4 regions of the Aliivibrio sp. S2TY2 genome follow, and region 2 is predicted to be linked to each of the others. Evidence: predicted binding sites of a transcription regulator. Region 2 holds the regulator's gene; each other region holds the start of a gene.
The links. The regulator PurR, encoded in region 2, represses purine synthesis genes. The targets are predictions, from matches to a motif close to TNANGNAAACGTTTNCNTNA.
Positions count from the first base shown of each region.

Region 1: pckA (phosphoenolpyruvate carboxykinase (ATP)) is a predicted target of PurR. The motif match lies at 2,812-2,831, and genes of this name have one in related genera.
Region 3: purM (phosphoribosylformylglycinamidine cyclo-ligase) is a predicted target of PurR. The motif match lies at 2,313-2,332, and genes of this name have one in related genera.
Region 4: PVK63_RS04125 (inosine/guanosine kinase) is a predicted target of PurR. The motif match lies at 3,235-3,254, and genes of this name have one in related genera.

Region 1 covers NZ_JARACS010000015.1:53,970-61,683, forward strand. The annotation lists gene PVK63_RS17520 (AsmA family protein) at 1-826, opposite strand, end outside; gene pckA (phosphoenolpyruvate carboxykinase (ATP)) at 1,006-2,631, opposite strand; gene hslO (Hsp33 family molecular chaperone HslO) at 2,974-3,849, opposite strand; gene hslR (ribosome-associated heat shock protein Hsp15) at 3,901-4,302, opposite strand; gene gspC (type II secretion system protein GspC) at 4,579-5,487, shown strand; gene gspD (type II secretion system secretin GspD) at 5,519-7,552, shown strand; gene gspE (type II secretion system ATPase GspE) at 7,552-7,714, shown strand, end outside.
Region 2 covers NZ_JARACS010000010.1:11,790-19,503, forward strand. The annotation lists gene PVK63_RS14650 (TfoX/Sxy family DNA transformation protein) at 192-779, opposite strand; cyclic di-GMP riboswitch class I at 906-987, opposite strand; gene purR (HTH-type transcriptional repressor PurR) at 1,143-2,150, opposite strand; gene torD (molecular chaperone TorD) at 2,424-3,071, opposite strand; gene torR (two-component system response regulator TorR) at 3,307-4,005, shown strand; gene PVK63_RS14670 (hypothetical protein) at 4,197-5,642, shown strand; gene rluF (23S rRNA pseudouridine(2604) synthase RluF) at 5,761-6,705, shown strand; tRNA gene PVK63_RS14680 (tRNA-Cys) at 6,833-6,906, shown strand; tRNA gene PVK63_RS14685 (tRNA-Gly) at 6,918-6,993, shown strand; tRNA gene PVK63_RS14690 (tRNA-Leu) at 7,179-7,265, shown strand; tRNA gene PVK63_RS14695 (tRNA-Cys) at 7,342-7,415, shown strand; tRNA gene PVK63_RS14700 (tRNA-Leu) at 7,517-7,603, shown strand.
Region 3 covers NZ_JARACS010000014.1:27,095-34,808, reverse strand. The annotation lists gene PVK63_RS16955 (class II glutamine amidotransferase) at 1-386, shown strand, start outside; gene purN (phosphoribosylglycinamide formyltransferase) at 438-1,076, opposite strand; gene purM (phosphoribosylformylglycinamidine cyclo-ligase) at 1,210-2,250, opposite strand; gene upp (uracil phosphoribosyltransferase) at 2,482-3,108, shown strand; gene PVK63_RS16935 (uracil-xanthine permease family protein) at 3,227-4,477, opposite strand; gene PVK63_RS16930 (DUF2066 domain-containing protein) at 4,684-5,853, shown strand; gene PVK63_RS16925 (DUF2069 domain-containing protein) at 5,932-6,363, opposite strand; gene arsC (arsenate reductase (glutaredoxin)) at 6,383-6,733, opposite strand; gene PVK63_RS16915 (beta-barrel assembly-enhancing protease) at 6,750-7,714, opposite strand, start outside.
Region 4 covers NZ_JARACS010000002.1:52,369-60,082, reverse strand. The annotation lists gene PVK63_RS04140 (MaoC family dehydratase) at 1-285, shown strand, start outside; gene PVK63_RS04135 (chemotaxis protein) at 406-1,305, opposite strand; gene PVK63_RS04130 (peptidylprolyl isomerase) at 1,449-1,727, shown strand; gene PVK63_RS04125 (inosine/guanosine kinase) at 1,814-3,118, opposite strand; gene PVK63_RS04120 (GMP reductase) at 3,581-4,624, shown strand; gene PVK63_RS04115 (superoxide dismutase family protein) at 5,222-5,734, shown strand; gene PVK63_RS04110 (DUF302 domain-containing protein) at 5,792-6,244, shown strand; gene PVK63_RS04105 (hypothetical protein) at 6,306-6,506, opposite strand; gene PVK63_RS04100 (GGDEF domain-containing protein) at 6,923-7,714, shown strand, end outside.

The DNA of each region.
Region 1 (7,714 bases), on a different contig from region 2:
CAGATAAACTTAAGTTATTAACCACAAATTGTGGTAGTTCAATATTGATATCTAACAGATCAATACGTTCAAATTGATAAGTAAAATTGTGTTGAGATAGCCATTCGATTGGCTTGTTAATAATGTCCGCATTACTTGATTCTAAATTAAATTTACGTAGTGTGAATTGTGGAATAACCCATAATTTATTTTCTTTAAGCTCTGCTTGTGCGGTAATCGTACTGCCGCGCCAAGTAAGAGAAATACCATGAAGAGCGGTGTAGTGTTGAGTGTAATAGCCATCAACTAATACCTCATCTAGGGCTTCTCCCTGCCAATACAGTTGTTTGGCTGAGAATTGAAAATCCCCCTCAAAAGATAACGAATTTTCTTTTTGTATTGCCCAATTTTCTAATTGAATTTGAGCATCACGCAGCACTATGTCGTCATTGGCAAAATCTAAATTTGAAATACTAAATTGAGCAATAGAAATCCAATCGATACTTTGTGTATCAGGCAGTCCTTTTTGTAGACTAAGACCATCGACTTTGATGCTATCAAACGCTAATTTATTATTTTGAATTGGGTGCTGAGAGAGCCAAAAATCGACGGTTTGAATGTTTAATTCACTGTCTGTTTCAATAGCAACATCTGACAGAGTTAGGTGTAAAGGTGATTGGATTGAGTAATGAATATCTCCAAATGAGATCTTTTGATGCGTCAGTTTTTGCACCAATGGATTTAGCATTGGTTGTGCGTAAGGCGTATGTAAAAGGGATAAAAATGCGACCACAAGTAGCAGGCAAAAAGAGATAAGCCAACCAAGGCTTTTCAGTGTGGTATACATTGTTAACTCCAAAAGAAAAATAGGAACAGAAAGAGTGGAGTAAAAATCAGATGCAATCAAGTTATTGTGATGGTTTACTCAGAGGTAATCACTGTTTTGGACTCTTGTTTGAACTGATTGCATAAAAAAGCCCTTCACAAGGGAAGGGCTTGACGTTATCGGTGGATAATCTTGCTCACTTAGTTAAGTTGAGGACCCGCTTTAACAAGTGCTTTTCCTTCGTCATTATCAGTGTATTGAGCGAAGTTTTTAATGAAGCGCTGGGCCAGATCTTCTGCTTTACTGTCCCATTGTAGTGGGTCAGTGTAAGTATCACGAGGATCTAGGATTGAAGTATCAACACCCGGTAGTGATGTTGGAACTTCTAAGTTAAAAACTGGGATATTTTTGGTTTCAGCGTGGTCAATAGAGCCATCTAAAATAGCATCAATAATTGCACGAGTATCTTGGATAGAGATACGCTTACCTGTGCCATTCCAACCCGTATTAACAATGTACGCTTCTGCACCAACGGCTTCCATTCGTTTAACCAGTACTTCTGCATACTGTGTTGGGTGCAGTGTTAAGAACGCCGCGCCAAATGCTGCTGAGAACGTTGGTGTCGGCTCAGTAATACCACGTTCAGTGCCTGCTAACTTAGCAGTAAAACCTGAAAGGAAGTGGTACTTAGTTTGTTCTGGCGTTAGTTTTGCTACAGGAGGTAGCACACCAAATGCATCAGCCGTTAAGAAGATCACTTTATTTGCATGACCCGCTTTTGATACCGGCTTAACGATATTATCAATGTGATAAATAGGGTAAGAAACACGCGTATTTTCGGTTTTCGAACCGTCATCAAAATCAATCGTGCCATTACTACGAACAGTAACGTTTTCTAGTAGTGCATCACGGCGGATTGCGTTGTAGATATCAGGTTCAGCTTCTTTAGATAGGCGAATGGTTTTTGCGTAGCAACCCCCTTCAAAATTGAAAATACCATCATCATCCCAACCGTGCTCATCATCACCAATAAGCTGGCGTTTTGGATCGGTTGAGAGTGTGGTTTTTCCGGTTCCTGATAAACCGAAGAATACCGCTACATCGCCTTCTTCACCCACATTGGCAGAGCAGTGCATTGAAGCAATTCCTTTTAGCGGAAGAAGGTAGTTCATCATTGCGAACATGCCTTTTTTCATCTCACCGCCGTACCAAGTACCACCAATGATTTGCACTCGCTCTGTTAAGTTGAAGGCAATAAAGTTTTCTGAATTTAATCCGTGCTTTACGTAGTTAGGGTTAGTGGTTTTCGCACCGTTCATGACTACAAAATCGGGTTCAAATGTTGCAAGTTCTTCTTCTGTTGGTCGAATAAACATGTTTTTTACGAAGTGTGCTTGCCATGCTACCTCAGTAATAATACGAACACTTAATCGTGTGTCTGGGTTAGCACCACAATAACCGTCGATAACAAACAGACGTTTACCAGAGAGTTGTTTTGTTACTAAGGATTTTAGATCATCCCAAACTGCAGGAGTGATGGCTTTATTGTCGTTTTTACCTTGATCTGACCACCATAATGTATCTTTGGTTGTCTCATCTTTTACGATGTATTTATCTTTTGGTGAACGACCAGTAAAAATACCAGTATCTACCGCAACTGAGCCGAGCTCTGTCATTACTCCACGCTCATAACCTTCTAAATCTGGGCGTGTTTCTTCTTCAAACAATTGTTCATAACTAGGGTTACGGAGTACTTCAGTAACATCAGTTAAGCCATGTTGAGTAAGATCAAGTTGTGCAGCCTTTTTGTGTTCCATAACAGTCATAGGTGCTCCTTAGAGGAATTTTTTGTAGGGACTTTTAATTTATTTGTAATTATTTGTGTTCTGCTAAGCATGCTAACAATGCGGTAAATTGAAAACAGGGAGATGAATCATAAAATAACCATAAAGTAGTAGTGGTTATTTTATCGCCATCACAAAATAGCAATAGTCCTATTCTACTCTTAATGAAATCGTTTGCGCCAGATGTAATTGATTATTATTTAAGCAAAATTAAGTGTGGATAAGTGGAATAAAAAGTGTGGTTTATATCAAATTTAGTTATAAAAAAAGCCAACCTAGCGGCTGGCTTTGAGACAAAATAAGAGACTTATTCTATGCGGTAAATTAATGAACGGTGTCATTACCTTTTGTTGCTTGTTCAAAAAGATTTGCAACATCAATACTGTCAAAATCGTAGCTTGTGCCACAGTAATCACAATGAAGAGAGATTTTCCCTTCAGTTTTGATGATGTCATCAACTTCTGCTTTTTCAATAGTGATGATTGCACCGCCACTGCGTTCGCGCGAACAACCACAGAAAAATTCAACCTGTTGAGGTTCAAACAGTTGTACTTTATCTTGGTTGTATAAACGATACAGAACTTCTTCGCCTTCTAAGCCAAACAGCTCTTCGTTTTTAATGGTGTCAGTTAATTGCTCTAGGTGCTCGAAGTCATCAGCAGAGCCAGTGCCATCAGGCATGACTTGTAGAAGCATACCAGCAGCATGAGGTTTACCTTCAAATTCACCAAGACGAAGCCATAAGCGCGTTTTTAGTTGCTCTGAACGCTCAAAGTAACCTTCAAAACACTGTGCTAAGTTTTCACCTTCTAGTGCAACAACACCTTGATAACGCTCACCATCTTTTGGTGTGATAGTGATAACTAGATAACCTTTACCCATTAGTTGATGCAAGGTTGCGTCTTCTGCAATATCGCCATTAAAACGAGCAACACCACGTACTTTCTGGTTGTTATCGCCATTGATAACCGCTAGGGATACTGGACCGTCACCTTGTAATTGAAGGGTAATTGAACCTTCAAATTTTAGCGTTGCAGTTAATAAAGTCGTTGCAACCAATAGCTCACCCAATAAGTTTTGAACTGGCTTAGGGTATTCCTTGCTAGAAATGATTTGTTGGTAAGCATCATCTAGTTGAACTAATTCACCACGAACAGATAAATCTTCAAATAGGTAACGATGCAGTGTGTTATTTGCCATGAAATACTCCAGCAATTGTATTAAGGGTTGTCATTACGCACAGTATAGCGGTTATTGTTGCTTGAATCTCATGATATCACGTCGCTGTTTTTTATCTGGACGCTTATCAGGGTGTGGGCTGCCAAGTGAATTAAGTTTGCGTAGTTTTGCATTCTCTTCACGCTGCTTGATGCTGATTGGAGTTTCTTTATAAAGAGTTTGTGCAACAGGTGCGCCACGACGCTGATCAGATACGATCTCTATGATCACGGTGATCTCTTCGTTGTTGCCTTGGCGAAGCTTTATTTCAGCGCCCACTTCAACCAATTTACTTGGCTTAGAGCGTTGACCGTTATATTGAACTTTTCCGCCATCAACCATGTTGCGAGCAATGGAACGGGTTTTATAAAAACGAGCTGCCCAGAGCCACTTATCGAGTCTGATGCCATCGCTAGTATTGGATTTGGAACTCATTATGTATACCTAATGTCTTACTTCTCTGCTTATTTAATGGTGTCTGGAATTTTTTTTTCAATCTTTTGAGCAGAATTAATCAAAATTCATTACCAACTAGAGTCATTAATGAGAAATAATGCTCTAATATGAGTTCTTTTCTCTGAATTACGTGATATGCCTGCGAGTAATGTAAGAAAACGGCATTATTTACAGCAATAATGCCGTGTTAATTTATAATTTTTAAAGACTTAAAACAGTTAATAGCCCTTAAAGTAAAAGGAAGATCTGGCCCTAATGATAGCTAATATGAAAATCGAAAAAATTTCTCAATATTGGTCAATATATCAATCTGCGATTTCAAAAGGGGTAACGGTTGTTTTAGTTGCGTGTTTTGCGTGGATTTGTGGCTCTCTTTTTTGGGCGATGCTCGTACCGCAAACGTCGGTTCCTCAATGGCAACCAAAGGCGGTAGTCATCACTAATAAGCAAAACAACAATGAAGGTGATTCGTTATCTGATTTATTAAATAGCCAAGTATTTGGTCACTTTAATACTGAGAAAAAAGTAGAGCAACCAAAGATAGTAGAAGTAAAGAATGCCCCAAAAACACGATTAAATTTAACCTTATCGGGTATTGTTGCTAGCTCTGACCCATCACTGAGCCTTGCGGTTATCGCTAACCGAGGAAAACAGAATACTTATGGTATCGATGAGACCATTGATGGAACGCGAGCAACCGTAAAAGCGATTAGCGTAGATCGCATTATTATTTCCAATAATGGCCGTGATGAAACGTTAATGTTGGAAGGGGTAAAATACACCAAGATATCAACAGAAAGAAATGCGACGGGTAGTTCTGGTACGGTGTTAGGAAATAATCGCCAAAATTCAAATCAAGACGAACTGGATAAGATCCGTCAAGAGATGGCTAAAAATCCACAATCAGTATTGAAATACATCCGCCTTTCTCAAGTTTCTAATAATGGGAAAATTACGGGTTATCGAGTGAATCCGGGTAAAGACCGTAAATTATTTGATTCTGTTGGCTTAAAGCCTGGAGATATCGCTACCAGTTTAAATGGGATTGATTTAACCGATCCTGCCGCAATGAGTTCATTGTGGAAAAATATGTCAGAAATGACAGAGCTTAATTTAACCGTCCAACGAGATGGACAATTACATGACATTTTTATCGGTTTATAACGGCAGATAGAAAAATGACTAAGGGTATGTTGTGAAAAAGTGGATAGGTAAGGGAGCCTTATTGCTTGCGGGTAGCATGATGTGGACATCAGCACTGGCAAATGACTTTAGCGCGAGCTTTAAAGGTACGGACATTCAAGAGTTCATCAATATTGTAGGTCGAAACTTAGAAAAGACGATTATTGTTGACCCATCTGTTCGTGGCAAAGTGGATGTGCGTAGTTATGATTTATTAAATGAAGAGCAATATTATCAGTTCTTTTTAAGTGTACTTGAAGTTTATGGATATGCGGTTGTTGAAATGGACAACGGTATTTTAAAAGTCATCAAAGATAAAGATGCAAAAACTTCAGCCGTTCCGGTATTGGGAGCAAAAGATAACATCACTGGCGATGCGGTAATTACTCGAGTTATTGCGGTTCGTAATGTATCGGTACGTGAATTATCTCCTCTACTACGTCAACTTAATGATAATGCTGGCGCGGGTAACGTTGTGCATTATGATCCTGCAAATATCATTATGATCACCGGTCGTGCAGCGGTGGTAAATCGTTTGGCTGAAATCATCGAGCGTGTTGATCAGGCGGGTGATAAAGAAGTTGAAGTGGTTGATTTAAAAAATGCTTCGGCAGCGGAAATGGTACGAATTGTTGATGCGTTAAATAAAACCACCGACGCCAAAAACACCCCTGCTTTTTTACAGCCTAAATTGGTTGCAGACGAACGCACTAACTCAATTTTAATCTCGGGTGATCCTAAAGTACGTCAACGTCTTAAAAAGCTGATTAAACAACTTGATGTTGAAATGGCAACCAAGGGTAATAACCAAGTAGTTTACTTACGTTATGCCAAAGCAGAAGACTTGGTCGATGTACTTAAAGGGGTGTCGGATAACTTAACGGCTGGCAATGGCTCAAGCTCGAAAGGAAGCTCTTCGAATAACCGTAGTGATGTCATGATTTCAGCACATACAGATACCAATGCTTTAGTCATTACTGCGCCGCCTGATGTAATGCGAGCGATGCAAGACGTCATTGCTCAGTTGGATATTCGTCGTGCACAAGTATTGATTGAAGCTTTGATTGTTGAATTAGCTGAAGGTGATGGCGTTAATTTAGGCGTGCAGTGGGGTAACCTGGAAACGGGTGCAATGATCCAATACAGCAATACAGGTGCCTCAATCGGTGCCACTATGGTTGGTTTGGAAGAAGCGAAAGGCTCTACAACGACTGAAAAAATTTATGATTCAGCAGGTAACCAGACAGGCTATAAAGATATTACTGAAGAAGGTGATTATACCGCGCTAGCTTCTGCGCTTGGTGGCGTTCAAGGTGCGGCGGTTAGTATCATGATGGGAGATTGGGCTGCATTGGTAACGGCTGTATCGACCGATTCCAACTCAAACATTCTTTCTTCTCCAAGCATTACGGTAATGGATAATGGTGAAGCGTCATTTATTGTTGGTGAAGAAGTACCGGTATTAACGGGCTCAACGTCAGGTTCTAATAATGACAATCCATTCCAAACGGTTGATCGTAAAGAAGTCGGTATCAAGCTTAAAGTGGTTCCACAGATCAATGAAGGTGATTCGGTTCGTTTAGATATAGAGCAAGAAGTGTCTAACGTATTGGGCGCTAATGGTGCGGTGGATGTGCGTTTTGCTAAACGTCAGCTAAATACCTCGGTAATGGTACAAGATGGCCAAATGTTGGTGTTAGGTGGCTTGATTGATGAGCGTGCACTTGAGAGTGAATCAAAAGTTCCGTTTTTAGGGGATATCCCTATTTTAGGTTACTTATTCAAATCAACCAGTACGCAAGTTGAGAAGAAAAATCTAATGGTATTTATCAAGCCGACCATTATTCGTGATGGTATGACAGCGGATGGCATTACTCAGCGTAAATATAACTACATTCGAGCAGAGCAACTGTATAACGCAGAAAAAGGCTTGAAGTTGATGGATGATGCCAACATTCCAGTGTTGCCTAAGTTTGGTAAAGACATTAATCACCCAGCAGAGATCCAAGCGTTCTACGAACAGTTTAGTGAAAATAAGGAAAAATAATGGCGGATACCTTATTTCCAGATCTTCCTGTCATTCTGCGTTTGCCTTTTTCTTTTGCAAAAAGGCATTCAGTCGTTATTGAAGCAGGCTCCGAGGGTTGGGTGCTGTATTATGCTGTTACTCCTTCGCCAATGGTGTTGTGTGAAATTCGTCGAGTGTGTA
Region 2 (7,714 bases):
TATGAATAATCGAGAAAAGAATAGAGCATTTACATAAAAGTTAAATTAATGTAAGTGGTATGCGCTATTTTTAGGTTTGTCGTGTAATTAAGCGAATATAGCTTAGGGGAGAGTATGAAATATAGCTCTTTATTGTCGAATAAAGAGCTGTATTTACTATTCAGAAGTAAACTGAGATAGAGTGAATTATTCTATAACTGCTTTCTTAATTCATCTCTGGTATCAGATGAAATAACAGACCAGTGAGTACCTTTAATCGCACCTTCAAGAGACCAAAGTAATTCATCGCTCACACTGCTAGAGTGCGTTTGCTGAATGGCTTTGTATGCGTTAACTGACCCTGTATCACGAAGTTCTTCAACAGTATTAATACCTGCCTTTTTAAGCATTCGTTCTGTTGCTAATCGTAAATTTGGTAGGTCTTTAATTCGAGATGGACCTTCTGATTTCTGTTTTTCTTTATCTTTTTTAGCGACATCTAGAGCGATAACCGCTTGTAATAAGATTGAATCAGGTTCTTTCCAACATTCTGCTGAAATTGCAAAATATTTGGTCACAACAGGAAAACCACGTTTTTTATAAACGTATGGTTCAAATCCTTGCTCTTTAAATAAGTTGATAGTGTCATCACTTGCTCTTAAATGCAGCTTATCTTGAACGACAAGTGCGAACATAGTGCTGTCGATAAATATACCGAAACCACCAAACATAGAACGTGAAGTGATCTTTCCTAGAGAGGAGAGGAGACGGAGTGATTCTTTTAGTACTGGTTTATCCATTGCAATAATTCTCGGTTAGTAAGTCTATGTCACTAAACAACTGAGCCCGAGGAAATAGTAGCAAGTTCAAAATATAGAATTGTTATTTTAAAGTAAAAATTAACAATGCATAAAAGAATACTTGCCATCGGCAACCCCGCTACCCTATATAAAACTTAGGCCGGAAGCTTTGCGTCCTGCACTTTCGCACAGTTTGCCCTGTTCGTGACTTTGGATGATGATATAGCAATCAATAAGTCAAGAGACCAAAAAAAATCAAAAGTGTGATCTTGCTCCATAAAATTAACGTCATTTTTGTTAAGTTGGTTCAACTTTTCCTTGAAAATGACGTTGATTGTTCTTGTTTTGTAAATTTAAACTTTATTATTTAGTCTTATCAAAAACACTATTTCGAGATACTACTTCAGGCTGCATTTCAAAAATACGACGCTCGTGATGTTTATCTTTTATACGCTCTAATAAAATTTCAACCGCAGTTTTTCCGACTCTTCGCTTAGGTTGATGAATTGTAGTGAGTGGTGGAGAGAAATAAGCAGATAACTCAATATTATCATATCCAATCACTGAGATATCTTCAGGTACACGTAAACCAGACTGTTTAATTCGACTAATCGCGGCTAATGCCATAATGTCATTGAAACAGAATATAGCTGTTGGCTGTTTGTCCATTGCGATTAGTTTATCTATCGCTTTAGCTGCAGAAGCACATTCAAAATCACCTTCTAAAATCCAATTTGGATTAAAGGCTAATCCTGCCTCTTCATGTGCACGTTTAAAACCATGGATTCGCTCATTACATGTAGCTTTATCCGCTTGACCAGTAATGCATGCGATTTCAGTATGACCTTTTTCAATCAAATGTTTAGTCGCTAAGTAACCACCTTTTTCTGAATTATCAATGATTTTATCTGTGTGTGGGCTGTCTGGGCCCCAGTCCATGATAACCATAGGTAGTTCGGTGTTTTTCTCAAGAAGAGCAAGAAGTTGCTCATTTAGATCAGAACACATAACAAGTAAGCCATCTACTCGTTTCTCTGCCAGCATACGGATGTAATGTTTTTGCTTTTCTAGATCACCTTCGGTATTACACATAAACAATGTGTAGCCTTGCTTGTAACAGTAATTTTCAACACCGTGCATTACTTCTGCAAAAAAAGGATTGAATGATTGCGTTACTAGCATACCGATAGTTCGTGTTGTGTTGCATTTTAAACTACGAGCTACGGCACTTGGTGCGTAATTTAATTCGTCAACAGCTTCCCACACGCGTTTTTGTGTTGCTTCAGCGACGAAGCGAGTTTTATTTATTACGTGAGATACGGTTGTTGTTGATACCGCTGCTAATTTTGCAACGTCTTTAATTGTAGCCATATTTAAGCCTTAACATAGTTAAATAAGGGGCTATTTATGTTCCAACAAAATAGGTGTTGCTCTTTTAAAGAACTGATGGAAGATAAATAGGCCCTGATAAATGAAAAAAACCGCTAAAAATGCGGCTTTTATTTAATGTTTTAATTTTATCGTTTGCGTACACATACTATAGGTAAAGTATAGTGCAAACAATTATTGATTTCATAAATTCTAGTTGTAATCTGATTTATATCACGTACTTGTTAATTTATATCATCAAAATGAGTGACTCAATTACTCACCAGTAAGGAATGCAGCATCTAACTGTAAGAACGTCACTAAGAAATGTGTAACCGCTGCGTAGAAGCCGAAGTCATCTCGCTCTTGGCAGATTTGGCTAAAGCGTGGTGTCCATGATAAGAGTTGCTCATTAATGAAGTTTAACTGAGCGGCCATGTAAGCTTCAAATTCTTCTTCAGAAGCTTGTTGGTTTGTCATTACGATTAAATTACCAAGAAAATCAAGTTCAATGGCAATGTGATCGGCAGGCTCATTAAATTCAGCTTTTTGTGCGATGTTATATTTCTCTAATAGTGCACGCATTTCTTGTGCTGGTTTTGCATTCAAAAGACCTGATTTATCAAGGTATAGTGATGCATAAGGTAGGGCACTGCTTTTATCTGAACCTAAAAAAGCTTGGCAAAAGTCGGCAGAAAGTTCAAGTTGTGCGTCTTCACGTTTTTGTAATTGATTTAACTTTTCAATTAGAGCACTCACTGAGCTAGATAATTCTGCGGTTTCAGCTAAGTTTGATAAAAATGTACGAACTTCAAAGCTATTGTATTCTTCTAATTGTTCTGCGGTTAATTCGCTTGTTAATAAACTTGACAGCCACCAGTAAATTTCAGCGCGTTGTTCGTTAAATGCAGTCAATTCGTTCATGTATTCGTCACTCCAAAAAATTTATATGGGAATTGTACTGGATAAGTGTGAAAAGGAATAGCACCTATCATTAACAGCGTGTATAAATATATATGTAAAGATTAAAGCCGGATTTTGGTTAAGATTTGTTTTGAATCAAACAAATCACAGATATATCAATTGAAAATTGGCATTATTACAAAATATGAATAGAATAAGATAAGAACCATCCAAATAACCATAAAAAGAGAAAATTATGAGCTATCACATTTTAGTTGTTGAAGACGAAGTGGTAACTCGCTCTAAACTTGTAGGCTATTTTGAAGCCGAGGGATATCAAGTGAGCGAGGCTGAAACAGGTGCAGAAATGCGAACTATTTTGGCTGAACAAAAAGTTGATTTAATTATGCTTGATATAAACCTACCAGGAGAGGATGGTTTATTGTTGGCACGCGAACTGCGTAGCCAATCTAATATTGGTATTATTCTTGTTACAGGACGAACTGATAGTATTGATCGAATCGTAGGCTTGGAAATGGGTGCTGATGATTACGTCACTAAACCTGTTGAGCTACGTGAACTTTTAGTCCGAGTTAAAAACTTATTTTGGCGTATGTCATTAGCTAATGAACCGGCAGAGTTAGATGAATCAAATGTAGTTCGTTTTGGCGAGTGGACATTTGATATTCAACGTCGAGCATTATCAAATAATGGTGAGCCAGTAAAATTAACAAAAGCAGAATATGAGTTGTTAGTTGCGCTGTCGTCATATCCTAATACCGTTCTATCACGTGAGCGTATTTTGAATATGATAAGTCATCGAGTAGATGCACCAAATGACAGAACAATTGATGTATTGATCCGTAGAATGCGTGCAAAAATGGAAATGGACCCTAAAAACCCACAAATTTTTGTTACTGTTCATGGCGAAGGCTATATGTTTGCAGGAGATTAACCTCTCCTAAGTTATTTTTATTTTATCAAAAGCCACTCAGAATTTGAGTGGCTTTTTTTATTGCCTATTTAGTTGTCAATATAATTAGTGACTCATCTATAAGAAAAGCTGATTAAAAATGTTTTTTATAATAAAATAAGCCTAGAGTGCTTGCGCTTGTCTATTCAAACATAATTATTAATAGGTTTAGGATGAAACAATATTTCAAAGTGGCAGTGATTGCCTCAGCATTAGTTGGTGTGGTGGGTTGTCAAAGTACTGGTGGGGAAACCTCAGCAGTCTCGGTTGAACAGAATAAAAATACGCCATCAATAGCAACATTTGATGCACTTCAGAAGCAATATTCACTGGATAAAACGACGTTTGATTCAGTTTCTGAGTTCCAAATTTATTCAGAGTCTACTTATGCCTCTATGATGGATGAATGGCTAGAAGCGAAAGAGATTTTCTTAGAAATCGAAAAAGAGCCAGGTTTAATTAATGAAGAGTACTCAATGTTCTCTTCAGGTTCTTATGCGGCTAAATATATGTCATTAGTAACCAATGCGGATGCACAATTTAATAAACTAAAAAGCTACAAAGAAAATGCAGATATCGTGCTGTCTGATGCAATCGCTCAGATGACTTATATCAATTCAATTGATGTGCAACGCTATTACCCTCAGGAGTTTGCTAACCTAAATAAACAATACAAAGCTTTATTTGTTACGGTTATCGAAGATGATATTGCTGAAGCACAAACAGAGCAGGCTTCTTTCCTGACTAAAGCTAAAGTGACGGAAATCAAAACGACACTGAAAATTCATGTTGAGCCATTAGAAAAAGAGTTTTCAATATTATCAAGTAAAGGTTTTAAAGCCATTGCACCCATTAGCTATGGGCAAACAAAAGCAGAATTAGACAAAACAAAAAAAGCGGTTCAAGCGAACAATCGTGATCAGGCACTGATTGCGGATGTAGTTGCTAAAACACGTTTTCAGATTGATCATTTAAAAAATATGGCAGCTGAAGTTAAGTTATTGAAAGCAGTTAAAAATGGCCAATTTGAACAAACCGTTTTAGAGTTTGAGAATAAATTACTTTCTGTATCTCAAGCGATTAACGGTGATGATTACCGTGATCAACCATTGAGAATTCAAACCGAATCCATTCTGGCTGATGTGCAACAAATGCATGAAAAAAATAATACCGCTGATCTGGAAGCAAAAATTAAAGATCTAAATGTTCAAATTAAGACTTTAGAAGTTACCGTTGAGAAGCAAACTAATGACCGTGCTGATGTTCAAAAGCAAGTGCTTGTATTAACTCAACAATTAGAGCGTAATGATAATCTAATTAACAACTTAAATTCAGTTATTGCCTCTTATAAAGAAAAGGAAGTAGCGGAAAAAGCAGCAGAAGAATCATTATCTTCTTCTGAAGAGCCGACCACAGTAGAAGATACGGCAGCGATTGCTGAACCAACTAATGCTAAAGAGGCTGAAGTTCAAGAGAGTAAAGAAGTGGTAGCTGAAACTGTTGAAGCAGAAGTATCATCAACTGATGCTGTAAATGTTGACGCTGAGTCAATACCAGTTGAGAGTACAACAGTGTCTGCACCAGCAGAAGAAATTAAGGTAGAAACAGAGATCAAATAATATTAACACTTTTGATTTTGTTGATATAAGCACCCAAGGTAATCGCTGAGGGTGCTTTTTTATTGGATATTTATCCGTTTCTGATAAACTGCGCTTGTTCACTTTTTTGAGGTACATCATGACATCACCAGAACCTAAATTAACACGCTTAAATAAATTCATCAGTGATACAGGTTACTGCTCGCGCAGAGAAGCCGATAAGCTTATTGATCAAGAACGTATTACTATTAATGGCAAGGTTCCTGAAATGGGAACAAAAGTTGCTGAAGGTGATGAAGTTTTAGTTGATGGTAAACCACTAAAAGCGAAACAAGATCGTATCTATATTGCGTTTAATAAACCCGTAGGTATTACTTGTACAACTGAACGTCATGTTGAAGGGAATATTGTTGATTTCATTAACCATGAACAACGTATCTTCCCAATTGGACGTTTGGATAAGCCGTCAGATGGTTTGATTTTTTTAACCAGTGATGGCGATATTGTAAATAAGATCTTGCGTGCGGGTAATGCTCACGAAAAAGAATATGTTGTGCGTGTTGATAAACCGATTACTGAGGAATTCTTACAGAAAATGGCAGCAGGCGTACCTATTTTAGATACGGTTACTTTACCTTGTAAGATTAAACAAGAATCGCGATTTGTATTTCGAATTACGTTAACTCAAGGGTTAAATCGCCAAATTCGTCGTATGTGTGAATACTTAGATTATGAAGTATTTAAACTAAAACGTGTGCGTATTATGAATATTGATCTTGGCAAATTGGCTTCTGGTGAGTGGCGTTATTTAACGGCTTCTGAAATGAACGAGATTAATAGTATGATAGGTGAATCAAGTAAAACGGAAGAAGCCTCTCGTAAAATTAAAGAAGTTGATGGGAAGATTAGAGTCTTGAAAAAAGCAAGTTCAGGTCGTAATCACCACTCAAATAATACGTTTAATGAAAAACGTCGTGAAAAAGCCAAAGAAGAGCGTTTTGGTAAACCTAGCTCAAACCGTAATACTGATCGTAAACCGAAAGGGAAGGGGCAATCAGAAATTAAAGTATGGCGCGCTAAATAGGTTGTTTTTTCAACATGTTAGCTGAATTATCAACGTTTTGGCGATAAAGTCTACAAACAGAGAGTTAAATTCAAATTTTTGTTTGACTCTTTTTTTAAATCAGTTACATTAAGCCCCGTAAAGAGATGGCGCCTTGGCAGAGTGGCTATGCAGCGGATTGCAAATCCGTGGACCTCGGTTCGACTCCGGGAGGCGCCTCCATTCTTTATAATGCGACACTAGCTCAGCTGGTAGAGCGCAACCTTGCCAAGGTTGAGGTCACGAGTTCGAACCTCGTGTGTCGCTCCAGATTTTAAAGTGAAATACGTTGAATGTTCTTTTGTATGGAAGAGCAACCTAGCCAAGGTTGAGGTCACGCCTAAGCCTTGAAGATCGGGAACCTCGTATGTCGCTACAAATTAAAAGTTACTGCAGTAGCGGTAATTACAGATGGTGTTTTACTTTTCAGTAAGCGGCATCGCAAGAAATTGCGTGCCCTGGTGGTGGAATTGGTAGACACAAGGGATTTAAAATCCCTCGGCGTTCGCGCTGTGCCGGTTCAAGTCCGGCCCGGGGCACCATCTATTTTATATTGAAATGTAAATTTTAATATAACGTGTTATTTAATAACATAAAAGTAATAGTGTAAGTAAAAATGGCGCCTTGGCAGAGTGGCTATGCAGCGGATTGCAAATCCGTGGACCTCGGTTCGACTCCGGGAGGCGCCTCCACTTACTCAATAAAATTAAACATTACGGCAATAGCGGTAATGAAGATGGTGTCACCTCTCTTTAATTAGAGTCATGGTTAGAAGCATCGCAAGAAATTGCGTGCCCTGGTGGTGGAATTGGTAGACACAAGGGATTTAAAATCCCTCGGCGTTCGCGCTGTGCCGGTTCAAGTCCGGCCCGGGGCACCATCAATTAGAAAGGCTCATCAGAAATGATGAGCCTTTTTTCTTTTCTATTAAATCAAAACGGCTATCCGAATTTATATCATTCTGGATAAGTAGTTGTTCAGATAATTACGT
Region 3 (7,714 bases), on a different contig from region 2:
CGCCGCAAGATATGATGCTAATGTTTGAGTTTGTCTCTGAGTGCTGCGACCACCTTCGAGGATTAGGCGTATTTAATATGCTTTTGAGCGACGGTGAGTATTTAATGACTTATTGCTCGAATAACTTACATTGGATCACAAGACGTGCACCTTTTGGCCAAGCGTCCTTGATTGATGAAGATGTCACAATTGATTTTCATAAAGAAACGACCCCAAATGATGTGGTTTCTGTCGTTGTAACTCGTCCATTAACAGATAATGAAGAGTGGCACAAAATGAAAGTTGGCGAGTACGCGTTGTTTCATTTTGGAGAATTGATTGCAGGCAATCACGATACGGTACCAGAAATGGCGCCACCACCATCGGAATGCCCAATTAATGCGTAAACTTTATATAAAAAATACCATTGATAGATAATATCGATGGACATTTTTATATTATTCTGTCTCTAATCCTGACGGTCCCAATACGTTCCCATCTAAGACAGCTTTACCATCTTGCATTATCAATCGTTCTTCAACTAACCACTTAGCCACCATTGGGTAGATTACATGCTCTTGAGCTTGTACGCGTGATGCCACCTCTTCTGCAGTATCATTTTCAAAGATTGGCACTTTCGCTTGTAGTATGACTGGGCCACCATCTAACTCAGGAGTAACAAAATGAACACTGGTGCCATGTTCTTTATCACCGGCATCAATTGCGCGTTGATGAGTGTGTAGCCCAGTGTATTTTGGTAAAAGAGAAGGGTGAATGTTCAGCATTTTCCCTTGATAGCGAAGCACAAAATCTTCACTTAAAATACGCATAAAACCGGCAAGAATAATCACATCAGGCTGATGAAGATCGATAAGAGTCGCTAAGGCTTGATCGTACTTCTCGCGATTCTCGTACCCTTTTGCACTTAATGAGTGAACATTAATACCAGCATTAATGGCTCTTTGTAATCCAAAAGCATCGCTTTTATTTGAAATGACGGCGCTAATATGAGCGTTTGGAATGTTGCCACCACAAGCATCGATAAATGCTTGTAGGTTGCTGCCACTTCCTGAGACTAATACAACAATATTTTTCATTATAATTATCTTATTCTGTTTAATATTAATATCGACCATTCGAGCACAAATGGCAGATATAAAAAAGGTGATCGAATAATTGATCACCTTTTATTTTTTCTTTATGAACGAGTTCAAAGTTTGTTGAAATCGATTAGCGGATCTCTACTTGCTCTTCGCCTTGTTCAGCTGCGGCAACTTCACCAATTACCCAAGCGTTTTCGCCTTCAGCATTCAGTAGAGCAACAGCTTGTTCTGCTTGATCTTTTGGAAGCGCGATAACCAGTCCAACACCACAGTTAAAGGTACGGTACATTTCGTAAGTATCAACGTTCCCTTTTTCTTGTAGCCAGTTGAAGATTGCAGGCCATTCCCAGCTGTTGCCATTAACAACGGCTTTTGTTCCTTTTGGAAGTACGCGTGGAATATTCTCCCAGAAACCACCACCGGTAATATGAGAGATGGCATGAATATCATGCTCAGCAATCATTTTTAGTGCTGATTTAATGTAGATTTTTGTTGGTTCGATTAGGTGAGCTGCAATAGTTTTACCATTCAGTTCTTCGTTAAGATCGGCATTTGATACTTCAAGGATCTTACGAATTAATGAGTAACCATTTGAGTGTGGACCGCTTGATCCTACTGCGATTAGAGCATCACCAGCCGCTACTTTCGTGCCGTCGATAACGTCTTCTTTTTCAACAACACCAACACAGAATCCAGCAACATCGTAATCTTCGCCTTCATACATGCCTGGCATTTCAGCGGTTTCGCCACCGATTAATGCACAACCTGCTTGAATACAGCCTTCACCAATACCAGTGACTACTTCAGCTGCTACATCAATATCAAGTTTACCTGTTGCGTAATAATCAAGGAAGAACAGTGGTTCTGCACCTTGAACAATCAGGTCATTAACACACATAGCAACTAAGTCGATACCGATAGTATCGTGCTTGTTTAAATCTAATGCTAAACGCAACTTAGTACCAACACCGTCAGTACCAGAAACAAGAAGAGGTTGCTTGTATTTAGTCGGAAGTTCACATAACGCACCAAAACCACCAATGCCGCCCATTACTTCTGGACGACGAGTGCGTTTCACTACGCCTTTAATTCGATCAACAAGTGCATTACCAGCATCAATGTCTACGCCAGCATCTTTGTAGCTAAGAGAAGTTTTGTTGTCGCTCACGGAGGTGTCCTCGCCATAGGTTGGATTTCAAAAATCCGCGCCATTCTAACAGCACAATGTAAAAAGGGAAACGTTTGCGTAAGGAAAATTGCATAAATTTTGTAATAAAAAATAATAAGTTCGGTAAATGCTTTTACGAGGCATAAAATATTTTCTTATAACGTCATTTTTCAATTCAAAATTATGTATAATTAGAAGGTTTGATTAATGTATCAGTATCTGGAGTCAGAAATGAAAGTTGTTGAAGTAAAACATCCGCTAATAAAACACAAAATTGGTTTAATGCGTGAAGGCGAAATCAGCACTAAGCGTTTTCGTGAATTAGCAACAGAAGTAGGTAGCCTACTAACGTATGAAGCAACATCAGATTTTGAAACAGAAAAAGTAACTATCAATGGCTGGAATGGCCCTGTTGAAGTTGACCAAATTAAAGGCAAAAAAGTAACAGTAGTACCAATTCTTCGTGCAGGTCTTGGCATGATGGATGGTGTTTTAGAGCACATTCCAAGCGCACGTATCAGTGTTGTAGGTATCTACCGTGATGAAGAAACATTAGAACCAGTACCGTACTTTAATAAATTGGCTTCTAACATCGATGAGCGTATTGCTCTTGTTGTCGACCCAATGTTAGCAACTGGCGGTTCTATGATTGCTACGCTAGATCTTTTAAAAGAGAAAGGTTGTAAGCACTTTAAAGTTCTTGTACTTGTTGCTGCCCCAGAAGGTATTGAAGCGCTAGAAAAAGCACACCCAGACGTAGAGCTTTACACTGCGGCTATCGATGAAAAGCTAAATGACAAAGGTTACATCGTACCTGGTCTTGGCGATGCTGGTGATAAGATCTTCGGTACTAAATAATTTAGTTTAGAAACTAGAAATGAAGAATTAAAAAAGGCTTGATGAATTAATCATCAAGCCTTTTCTTTACCTAGAACCTAGAACCTAGAACCTAGAACCTAGAACCTAGAACCTAGAACTATTTATCTTCTTCCATTTGTGCGTTATCAACAACATGGCTTTCGCCTAAATCATTAGGAAGAATTAAATTAAGCGCAATCGCAACGATACCACACAGACTTACGCCTTGAAGGTTAAAGTCACCAATACCTACCGCCATACCACCGATACCAAACACAAGCGTTACACCAACAATGGTAAGATTGCGTGCTTTATGCAGGTCGACTTGGTTTTTAATAAGAGTATTTAAACCAACAGTAGCAATCGAGCCAAACAGTAAAATCATAATCCCGCCCATAACGGGTACTGGAATAGTTTGGAGCATTGCGCCTAATTTACCAACCAGAGCAAGAACAATGGCACATACCGCCGCCCACGTCATTATTACTGGATTAAACGCTTTAGTTAGCATAACCGCACCAGTTACTTCACTGTAAGTTGTATTTGGTGGAGCACCAATTAATGATGCGGCCATTGTTGCTACGCCATCACCAGTGATTGTGCGATGTAATCCTGGTTTTTTAAGATAATCTTTTCCGGTTACATTTGAGATAGCTAACATATCACCAACGTGTTCAACGGCTGGTGCAATTGCTACCGGGATCATGAACAGAATGGCATTAATATTAAATTCAGGAAACGTGAAATTAGGCAGTGCAAACCAAGCGGCTTGATGAACTGGAGTGAAATCGACTACGCCAAAAATAAGACTTAAAGAATAACCAACAATAATGCCAGAGAGGATTGGCAGCAGTTTGAAAAAACCTTTAGAGAAAACACTCACTGCAATAGTGGTAAATAATGAAGCCGCCGCAATCCAGAAAGCAAGTTGCCCATCAACTAATTGAAATGCACCATCACCCGTTTTACCTAAAGCCATATTTACAGCTGTTGGCGCAAGCCCTAAACCAATAACCATGATGACCGGACCAACAACCACTGGAGGCAGTAATTTATGAATAAAAGCAACGCCTCTCACTTTAATCACGGCGCCTAAAATGACATACACAAATCCAGCAACCATTAAGCCACCCATAGTCGCAGGAATGCCCCATGTTTGGGTGCCATAAATAATTGGAGCGATAAAGGCAAAGGAGGAGGCAAGGAAGATAGGGACAGATCGACGAGTAACTAATTGGAAGAGAAGGGTACCAACACCAGCACCGAACAGAGCAACATTAGGGTCTAAGCCAGTAAGAAGGGGAACAAGAACGAGTGCACCAAATGCAACGAACAGCATTTGAAAACCTTGGAACAAATTGTATAGCATTTCCATTTCCAGTAATGAATTTGAGGGATTCTATCACTATTCCATCAATAAATATCTTGATTTAGCTCGTGAAAAAATAAAACTTTTCTGCCTTGTATCACTCTAATAGCTTGAAAGTTAGATCTGAGTCAATTCGAATCCTTGCTGAATAAGGGGATAGCCCTTATTATCAGCAGTAAATTATAAAAGTAATTATAGGTTGTTTGATGTTACGTATTTTGTGTTTATTAATTTGTATGATTACAGGGCCTGTTTTTGCTCAACAGCAAAACGATCTCTATCATACAGAAGTGCAATTAACAGGAGCAGAAAAAGCAGAAAGTATTGCTAAACAAGATGGTTTAGTTAATGTTCTGATCAAAGTGTCAGGAAAAACTGATATTGCTCAAAATGAAGTAATAAAGAAAGCGCTAACACAGAGTGATCGCTATGTAACACAAATGAGTTTTGTTGAATACGATGACGCACCTCGTGCAATGAAGTTAGGCTATAACTCAAAGATGGTGTTGAGCTTATTAACTCAAGCAGAGCAAAGTATTTGGGAAACACCGCGTAAATCAGTCTTGGTTTGGGTGGTGAATGAATATAATTACCAAAGAAGCATTATTTGGGAACAGTCAAACAACAGCCTAATTACGCGAATTAAAGATGCTGCGAATGAGAGAGGCTTACCTGTTATGTTCCCTGTTGGGGATTTTGACGATGTAACTTCAATCGAGATCCCTGATTTATGGGGTAACTTTAAAAAACCAATTGCAGATGCGAGTGAGCGTTATAACCCACAAGCCATATTGGTGGTAAAAGTGCGTGGCAATAGTTCAACATGGACTTTATTTGATACAACACCTCAATATTTAGTTACTGCATCAAAAAAACCGATTGAAGGTCGTGTATCTGGCTCTGTTCAATTGGCTGATATGGTTAATGAGGTGAGTGATTACTTTGCTAAAACCTACACTAAAAACTTAGGGGCAGTGGCGAGTGATTCAGAAACGGTTTCTATTCAAGGCATTCACACAACACGTGCTTTTTTCAGTATTGAGAAGCAATTAAAGCAAATGAATTCAGTGGCAAGTGTGCAAGTAAATACCATTCAAGGGGACAAAGTGACCTATACATTAAGCTTGTTGGGGGATTACCAACAGTTTAATGATGAGCTTTTGAGTAAAAACGCTCGTATTTCACTTATTCCAGAAGAGCCTGTTGTAAATGATGAGATTGAAAAGACGGTTGTCATCGAAGGTGCCAGTCAGGACGTCGCGCAGGAGTCTGAGAAATCAGTAGCAAATAATGACGCTTTAGTTGAATTAGAAGAAGTGAAAGAAACAACAGAAGCAAAACCCGTTGTTCGTGAGTATCAACTCAACGCAAGTTAATACATTTGAAGTATCGATAATTATAAATAAAAAAGGTGACTATATAATGTAGTCACCTTTTTTGTATTTGTAAGCCCACTATTTCTCGGTATATTTGGCTTTTTCTATTTTTTCGACTTCAGAGAGACGTTTGAGTTTTAATCCTAATTCCTTGCCTCGTAAGCGAGCATAATAAATATTACCAACAAAAGCACCAGAGGTAATGATAACTTCAATTAAAGCGAGATAACGCTCTCCCTCATCAAGCCAAAGAATTGTTAAACCATGCAAGAAGTAAAACATTAAAATAAAGTTTGCCCATGCATGAGTATAAGGTTTCCCTTGGATAATCCCTTTAAGTGGAAAAAGCATTGGTATTATCCACGCCACCATAATGCCATAAGGGTTTATCCGTGGATGAGGTGAAAGGGTACTGTGCCAAAGTGCAACAAAACCTAACAGTGCTAAATTGCAAAATAGTGCAAGAAAACGATAGCGCTTTGTTTCTGCGCTCATTTCAACTGAATCCATGTTAGCTTCCTGCTTCCTACTATAAAATCTCTAGAACTTGCTCAGGCGGACGACCAATTTTTGCTTGATTACCATGAACGACTATTGGGCGTTCAATCAACTTTGGTGTTTGTACCATTGCTTCAAAAAGTTGCTCGTCGCTTACCGAGCTATCTCCTAGGTTTTGTTCTTTATATTCAGCTTCTTTTGTTCTCATCATGTCACGAACTGAAGTAAACCCTAGCTGAGAAAACAAGGTTTTTAAGGTTGCTACACTTGGTGTTTCTTCTAAATATTTCACAATTTCAGGGGTAACGCCTTGTGCTTCTACGAGTGCTAACGTTTCACGGCTTTTTGAGCAACGAGGGTTATGATAAATAACAACAGACATACTATTTCCTTATTGATTATAAAGCGCTAAAACGCTCTCTTGATAGACGAAGCTGATCGATTCTTGCGTCGTATCTTGCTTGATCTAAACTTCCATACTCAACCAATTGGCTTGCTTGAGTGTAATTACTTAATGCTTTATTCCACATTCCTTTAAGCGCGTAAACTTCAGCTCTTGCTGCTAATTCACCATCAGAGCTGCCATTATCATGATACGCCTTAGCTAATAGTTGCCATCCCGTTGGATCGCTAGGATTATCGTGGGTGTAGCGTTGTAATACTCGAACGGCTTCTGCTGGTTTATTGGATTCAGAGAGGGCGTGAGCATAATTAATAGTTAACACCGCATTATTTGGCAGTTGAACTAACCCATTTTTTAGACGTGTAATGGCTTGTTCATTCTTTTTTGTGTACAGATCTAAGTCTGTTGCTGCATCAATATAAAACGTATTAAGGGGATCGTTCTTTAATAAGTTATCGATCAATGGCTGCGCTTTATCGTATTGCTTTGAATCGATATAAACTAACGCTTTACCATAATTTAGAGCATTTTTTATATCGACATTATGAGTTTTTGATTTACGAGAAAACCAATCAAGTGCGGCATTACTATCAATACCGGCAAAACGAGCCACAATGCGTGAGCGAGCCAGATGGTAACGCAGAGAAGTATTGACTCTACGCATTGGGTATTGTTGTGCTCTTTCTCGACTGTCAGTAATACGAGATGTCGGTAGTGGGTGAGTTAACAGCATAGGTGGTGGTGTACTTGCGTAGCGGTATTGATCTGCTAAGCGAGAGAAAAAACGAGGCATAGCTGAGACATCAAACCCTGATTTTGCGAGCGTATCAATACCAAATCGGTCAGCTTCTTTTTCATTACTGCGGGTGTAGTTAATAGAGCTTTGCATTGTTCCAGCAGTGGTTGCTGTAATCGCTGCAATACCTGCCTCAGGTGCTGCGATGGCTAATAATAATGAGC
Region 4 (7,714 bases), on a different contig from region 2:
GCACATGGATTTTTAACTTTGTCTATGTTGTCAAAACTAACGGATAACGTAGGTAGTGATAATTTACTGTTCCCTACGGCTAAAATGACCGTAAACTACGGTTTAAACAAGGTACGTTTTCCATATCCTGTAAAAGCGGGTAAGCGAATTCGAGCAAGAAGTACGCTAATGTCGGTAACGCCGATCAAGCGTGGCTTAGAAATTGAAACTGAAGTGAAAGTCGAAATCGAAAAATGTCGCCGTCCAGGTTGTGTTGCTGTATCTGTAATACGTTTATACTTTTAAGTTTTTCGATTAGCTTGTTTTAAAAACTGCTTATAGTAGAAAATAAAAACGCGTTAACCTAGCTAAGGTAACGCGTTTTTTTGTATCTGTAATTCTTGTTCACTACTGGCATTGGTATTACTAGGCAACTTGTCGATTGTTATGATTTGCACCGCGTAGCATGGCTTGAACTAATTCCGTAGCTTCAAATTTCGTTAACGCTTCATGAGCCCCAACTTGATGTGCTTGCTCAACACAGATCTCACTTGATAGGGAAGTATGAAGGATCACATAAGCGTCTTTTAATCTAGCGTCATTTTGGATTTCAAATGCTAATTCATAGCCATCTAATCCCGGCATTTCAATATCGCTTACCACGATATTATATGGATTCCCTTCATCAGAAGCTTTCTTTAGCATTTCATAAGCATCTAATCCGTTTATTGCGACTTGGTAAGGGATATTAATGCTATCTAATGCTGTTGACAGTTGTTTACGAGCAACAAAAGAGTCATCAACTAATAAGATATTTAATGGCTTTAGCTTTTCTCTTTCTACATCAGATAAAATTGGGTATAAATTTGAGGTATCTTCTGGGTAGATTTTTGATAATAGAAGCTCAACATCAAGCAGCTGTACTATGTTATCTTCAACACGAGTTATGCCTGTTACAAATACATTAGACCCCGCCGTTTTTGGTGAGGATTCAATTGCTTTCCAGTCACACTCAATAATTTTATCTATTGCTCTTACTGCAAAGCCAACGACAGTGCGCATACAGTCGGTGATGATAATATAGCAATCTTTAAATTCGTCTTGATGAAGTGCTCTAAAGCCAACTGCAGCAGACATATCAATGATTGGAATTGCCATATCACGAATGGTTGCGGTCCCTAATACGTGGTGGTGCGAGTAGGGAATGGAAGTCAACGCTTGAAAAGGTACGATCTCACGAACTTTCAACGTACCAATAGCAAAACGTTGAGTTAGCGTGAGTTTAAAAAGCAGCATACCTTGCGATTGATTCGCTTTGCTTTTCATAAGTAATAGCCTTCTGAAAATGATTATTTTTATGAATCTAATTGTAGTTTTTTTGAGACAGTTTTTAAAGGTGAGACTATCAATTGATAGCGAATAAACGATATAATTAACACTAATTTATCTAGAATCATTTTGAGGTATTCATGGCTAGCACTGCAGCTGCGCTACACATTCTTGTTAAACATAAAGAACAAGCAGAAGACATTATTCAGCAGCTTAAAAAAGGCGCTAAATTTCACGTATTAGCAAAGAAATACTCGAGCTGCCCTTCTGGAAAAAAAGGCGGTGATTTAGGTGAATTTAAGAAAGGCCAAATGGTACCGCAGTTTGATAAAGTGTGCTTTAGTGGTGAAACTCTTGTCCCGCACCTAGTAAAAACTAAATTTGGTTGGCATGTAGTGAAGGTGCTTTACCGTACTTAAATAGCCAGTTAAAAGTCGTATTACAGATACAAAAAATCCGACGTTTGGCGTCGGATTTTTTTATGAAGGAACAATAAGGTTTTAGCTTAACGCTCCCAGTATGCTTCTTCTAAACAATCTTCACGTTCAGGCATTGATTTAGATAAACGTGGTGAGTGTTGAGTTAATACTTCGTAGCTTGCACGGTTTGAATACTTACAAATTTGAGAGAAAGAAGAGTAAGTTAAATATTCTGCATCGTGCTTACTTGAGTTTGGCACATTCTCTTTATGGTAGTAATTTGCAGCCATGTCATGAAGTAAAGCAGATAATGCTGCATCGCCTGCACCATTAGTGTTTTTAATCTCCATTGGGCCACCCATGTAAGGGGCAATGTGAGAAGACACTTTAATTGGTTTGGTACATTGTGCTTTCATCATTGGGCGGCTGTATTCAAAACGGTTGAATTCAGGGATGTTACCTGGAAGAAGTGGCTTGTCCGTTTCGCGTTTAATGCTTTCTTCTGTAAAGCCAGCCATGTATAAACCAACAGGACCCGCAGTACAAAGTACTAAGTCAACCCACTCTAATGCTTTATCTGCTGCTAGTAGGGGATCTTTCTCACCAGTAAGGGCTTCAGCTTCTTCTTCGTTCATTGCAACAACCGTTACATTTTCTTTTAAGAAAGCTTGCCACCATTCTGCTTTGCCTTCGATAACGTACTTAGTGCCTAGAGTTAGAACTACAGGAACGTTATGAGATTTTGCACAATCAATCGCTTTTTGAACTGCATCCATCATAGGATCGCCTTCTTTACCACGAACTAGATAAGAAGAAATCACTAAAGCAGAGGCTTTTTCAAAGATATGCTCAGGAACGTGAGCAGGGCACAGTTGGTTCATGTCACCTTCATTGATTGCAAATGTGCGTTCGCCATCTTCAGAAATCAAGGTGTAACAACGACCGATAGGGCCTTGAACTGGTTGTAGGTGATCTAAGTCCATACGGCTTGTTGTATTACATAAGTAACGATAAGCGTAAGAGCCGATTTTGATGTTTTCACTCATAACGCCAAGCAGGATAGATTTGCTGTCTGCTAACACTGAGTAGTTATGTAGGGTATTACCAATGGTATCACCAGGATACTCATGACTGATCAAGTTTCTTTCAAACAGTTCTTTATATAAAGCTTCTGCTTTTGATTCTTCAAGAACCAGTGAATGACCTTTACTTAACTGGTGACGCGCTAAGAAATCATCATCGACTTTAGCTTCAATATCGACGATGGTTTGACCAACACCAATAAGGTGGGTGCGTTCAAGTTTAGGCGTTTGTTTGATTTGATTCACTAATGGATCGCGAGTGTGAACAGGAAAATAGTGTTTAGACTTACGTTGGCCAGGAAACTTCATGAATTAAAGATCAGTTAATAAGTGAATTTTCCAAGATTATATCACAAGTTTTTTCATTAACGTTCATCAATCGATTAAAAAAATGAGATATAGATCACTCGTGATTTTTAATCGATTACCGCAAACGTTTACTTTATAAAAATAGCTTAAAATCTTATCAGAATGATGGTTTATATATTCTGCTGTTTAAGTGTGGATTGTTAGAATTATATTTTGTTTATTCTGTCATTTTGCGTGAAGTGTTCTGTTTGTTAGCTTTTGTTTGCAGATTTATCAATAGTATCATAAAAAAAATTGAATTATCAGGCTTGCAGAATAAGTTTCCGGCCCTATAATACTGAAAACCGGAGCGCCTGCCAGCGCCCCGGTTTTTTTGTGCCTGCTATCTTGGATTGTTAACTGCCTTCTGCCAAAGGCAACAAGAGATAGTAGAGCCACTATCGATAATACGAGGAATTTATCATGCGTATCGAACAAGAATTAAAGTTAGGCTTCAAAGATGTACTGTTTCGTCCTAAGCGTTCAACACTGAAAAGTCGCTCTCAAGTCGAATTAACCCGCGAGTTTACATTCAAACACAGTGGACGTCAATGGTCTGGTACACCAGTAATTGCAGCTAATATGGATTCTGTTGGTAGTTTCGCTATGGCTAAAGCGCTTTCTGAGCACGGTGTAATGACGGCGATACATAAACACTACACTGTTGAAGATTGGGCTGGTTTTGTAAAAGAGAACGATGCATCTGTTCTTAAAAATTCAATGGTTTCTACGGGTACATCTGAAGCAGATTTCCAAAAGACAAAAGATATCATGGCATTAACAGATGACTTAATCTTTATTTGTATCGATATCGCAAACGGTTACTCTGAGCATTTAGTTCAATATGTAGAGAAAGTACGTGCTGAATTCCCAGACAAAGTGATTTCTGCTGGTAATGTTGTTACAGGTGATATGGTTGAAGAACTAATCCTAGCTGGTGCTGATATCGTTAAAGTAGGTATTGGCCCAGGTTCTGTATGTACTACACGCGTTAAAACAGGTGTTGGTTACCCACAACTTTCTGCAATCATTGAATGTGCTGACGCAGCGCACGGCCTTGGTGGTCGTATCATTGGTGACGGCGGCTGTTCATGTGCTGGTGACGTGTCTAAAGCGTTCGGTGGCGGTGCTGATTTCGTAATGCTAGGCGGTATGCTAGCTGGTCACGAAGAGTCAGGCGGTGAAGTTATCGAGCAAGACGGTAAGCAGTTCATGAAATTCTATGGAATGTCTTCACAAAGCGCTATGGACAAGCACTCAGGTGGTGTTGCTAAGTACCGTGCAGCTGAAGGAAAAACCGTACTATTACCATACCGTGGTACTGTTCATAATACGATTTCTGACATCCTTGGTGGTGTACGTTCAACGTGTACATACGTAGGCGCGGCGCAGCTTAAAGAGCTAACTAAGCGTACTACTTTCATCCGAGTACAAGAGCAAGAGAACAACGTTTTCGGTAAAGAGTAATAGCTCGATACTTCGGAAATAACGAATAATTAAAGGTCGCATTGAGCGACCTTTTTTTTGGTTTAAAATTGGTAAGTGGCGATACAGATTATTATCAATGAGTAAAATGAAGCGTATTTTTTAAGAAGGATGTTTTATGAAATATATGATTGTTCAGGTGAACATATTTTGACAATGACACCTAAGGTTAACAACAATCTAGATAGTAAGATTGAGAGGGTTCTTATTGTAAGTAGTAAGCATATCTCATATAGGATTAGGGTCTTCCTATGGTGAGATTCAAGTACATTATCCAGATATTAACGTTTCACCTGATATCGAAGCAATTGTTGTTACGCTAGATAGTAAAGAATCATTAATTATTGGTATTAATAAACAACATCTTTTTAGTCATTGGTGGGATGAGAAGAGTAAGCGAGTTAATCTAGATGGAATACCAAAGGATGCTAAAATTAGCTCTTTTGTAGTTTGGTGGGACGAAAGTATAGGTAATAGGTTAATCGAAAAAATCGATTGATAAGTGATAAAATAATCGTTATTTGTAATTGTTTTACCGTGTTATAAATTGGCTGAAATTTATAAATTAAGGATAATTTCATGTTTAATAAACTGTTACTTACTACACTATTGGCAGTGTCATCAGGAGCTAATTCAGCGGATCTATCTATTGAAATGAAAGATTTAGAGTCTGGAAATACAGTAGGTTATATATCAGCAGTACAAAATGATTATGGCGTTGTATTTACTCCATCTTTATTAGGATTACCACAGGGTTTACATGGTTTTCATATTCATGAAAATGCTTCATGCGACACTTTAACTAAAGGTGATAAAACTATTTTAGGAGGTGCTGCTGGCGGTCATTATGATCCAATGAAAACAGAAAAACATGGTTTTCCGTGGTCTAACGATAATCACTTAGGAGATTTGCCTCCAATTTATGTTGATATGAATGGTAAGGCACAACAACCAGTATTATCTCCTAGAATTACTTTGGCTAATTTATCGGGTAGATCTGTAATGATTCATGCTGGTGGAGATAACCATTCTGATCACCCGCATATTTTAGGCGGAGGGGGCGCTCGTTTAGTGTGTGGTGTTATAAAATAGTGCTTTAAAAACACTGAAGATCATTAAATAGAAAAATAAAAATTTAAAGGAATAGTAATGATTAAATATATTTTGTTTGTTGTAGCTGTTTTTATTACTTCTTTTTCAGTAAGTGCAGAAGAAAGTCTTATCAAATATGAAAGTACATATTCTGTAAAAGAAACAGCAGATAGATTTGAGTCTATTGCAAAAAGTAAGGGCTTTACTTTATTTTTAAGAGTAGATCACCAGAAAAATGCAAAAAGTGTAAATATGGATTTAAGGCCAACAGAAGTTATTATTTTTGGCAATCCGAGAGTAGGGACTCTTTTGATGCAATGTGAGCAAGAGGTTGCCATTGATCTGCCACAGAAAGTACTTGTTACTCAAGATGAAAATCAAAAAGTGTGGTTATCTTATAATAACCCTAAATATTTAAAAGAACGTCATGATATTGAAGGGTGTGATATTGCTCTTGATAAAGTATCAAATGCACTGAATATATTAGCATCAGCTACGGTTGCTGAATAATCTATAAATAAAAAGGGCCACAAATAAGTGGCCCTTTTTATTTTAAATAGGTATAGAAAAATCAATTGTTATAGTATCTTTCACCATCAATTACCCAGCTTGAAACAACGTTAGAGTCTCTTAGCTCCACCTTAATTTCGGTCATGTTTCGCGCACCTTTACCTAATAGTTCAGAGTAAAGTGTTTCTGCTTCTCTTTCTGCAGTTGCTTGGCCTTTTGTTCCTAGCTCAGCGGGTACTTTATATATAAATTCAGGTTTCATGGTAATCCTTCTCCTTTCAACTTCATTCTCCTAAATCATAACACGTTTCTTTAACAGAAGGTAAACTTATCTCTCATAAAAATAACGATTAATAAATAATTAATTATTTATCAATGATTTAAAGTGTTACTTGTTTTAATAGAAACTCATTCATGTAATCATTGTGATGGCTGGATGTATTTGCTTATTGAATTATATTGTTGCTTATATTGGGTTTAATTCTTTAAATTGAGATAAGATCTCACTTTATAAACTTCTATCATTGATAAGATGACCTCTTAGTATATATTTGGCCCTTTTATTTGACGTGAAATCATATGCAAAACAAAAAACAGAGCAATAAAATTAATAGTGAAGCGCTTGTTTTTATAAAAGTCTGGGCGGTGGTTTTATGTGTCTTTTTTGTTTGTTATTTCATGTATAACACGGTAGCTTTAGTTCGACTTGAACGTTCAGTCATTAATGACTATAAAAATATTTATTCGGTAAGTCGTCGTTTTTCTTCTTACTATAATAATGTTGATTCAGTACCTCTTGACAAGGGACGCTATAACCGTAATGGTGTCGATATAGTGGTAAATAGCGATACCAATGTCAAAGTTCTTTCTATTGGTATTAAAAAGCTTCGCGCAGAATTAGAGAAACTTATCGGTGATAGCTTATGGACTATTGCCGTTTTTCAGAATCCTTCTACTTATGTTCATTTTGACCCTTTGAGAAAAAGTTACGATTCTTTTTATAAAGGGTTGGATAATGATCAAGCGATAGAGCGAATTGTTGCAAAAGAAGACCTAAAGAAAACCTATCAATCCTTTTATGGCTGTAATTTAAAGTTAACAGAGAAGTATTTTGAAGAGTCAACGAATGCACTGATTCGTTCGATGTATTATCCCATTTACAACAAAAAGCATCTAGATTCATTGCTTATTATCGATATTAAAGCGGATTTGTTATATGACAAAGTGACTGAGTTTAATAAAGAGTTCACTACAGTAATCAATTGGCAGAGTAACAATAGCTATCAAAAATCCATATATTTGCCTTGCTCTCAGGAAGATAACATTACATTAGGCTTTTCAATTAGTGATATGGTGTATAAGTTGTTACTTCCATCGTTGTTATTTTCACTGAGTATTTTCTTTTTACGGGTGAATTACATCCGACGTAAGCATTTATTGCAATGTGACCGTATGACAGGGTTTTATCGT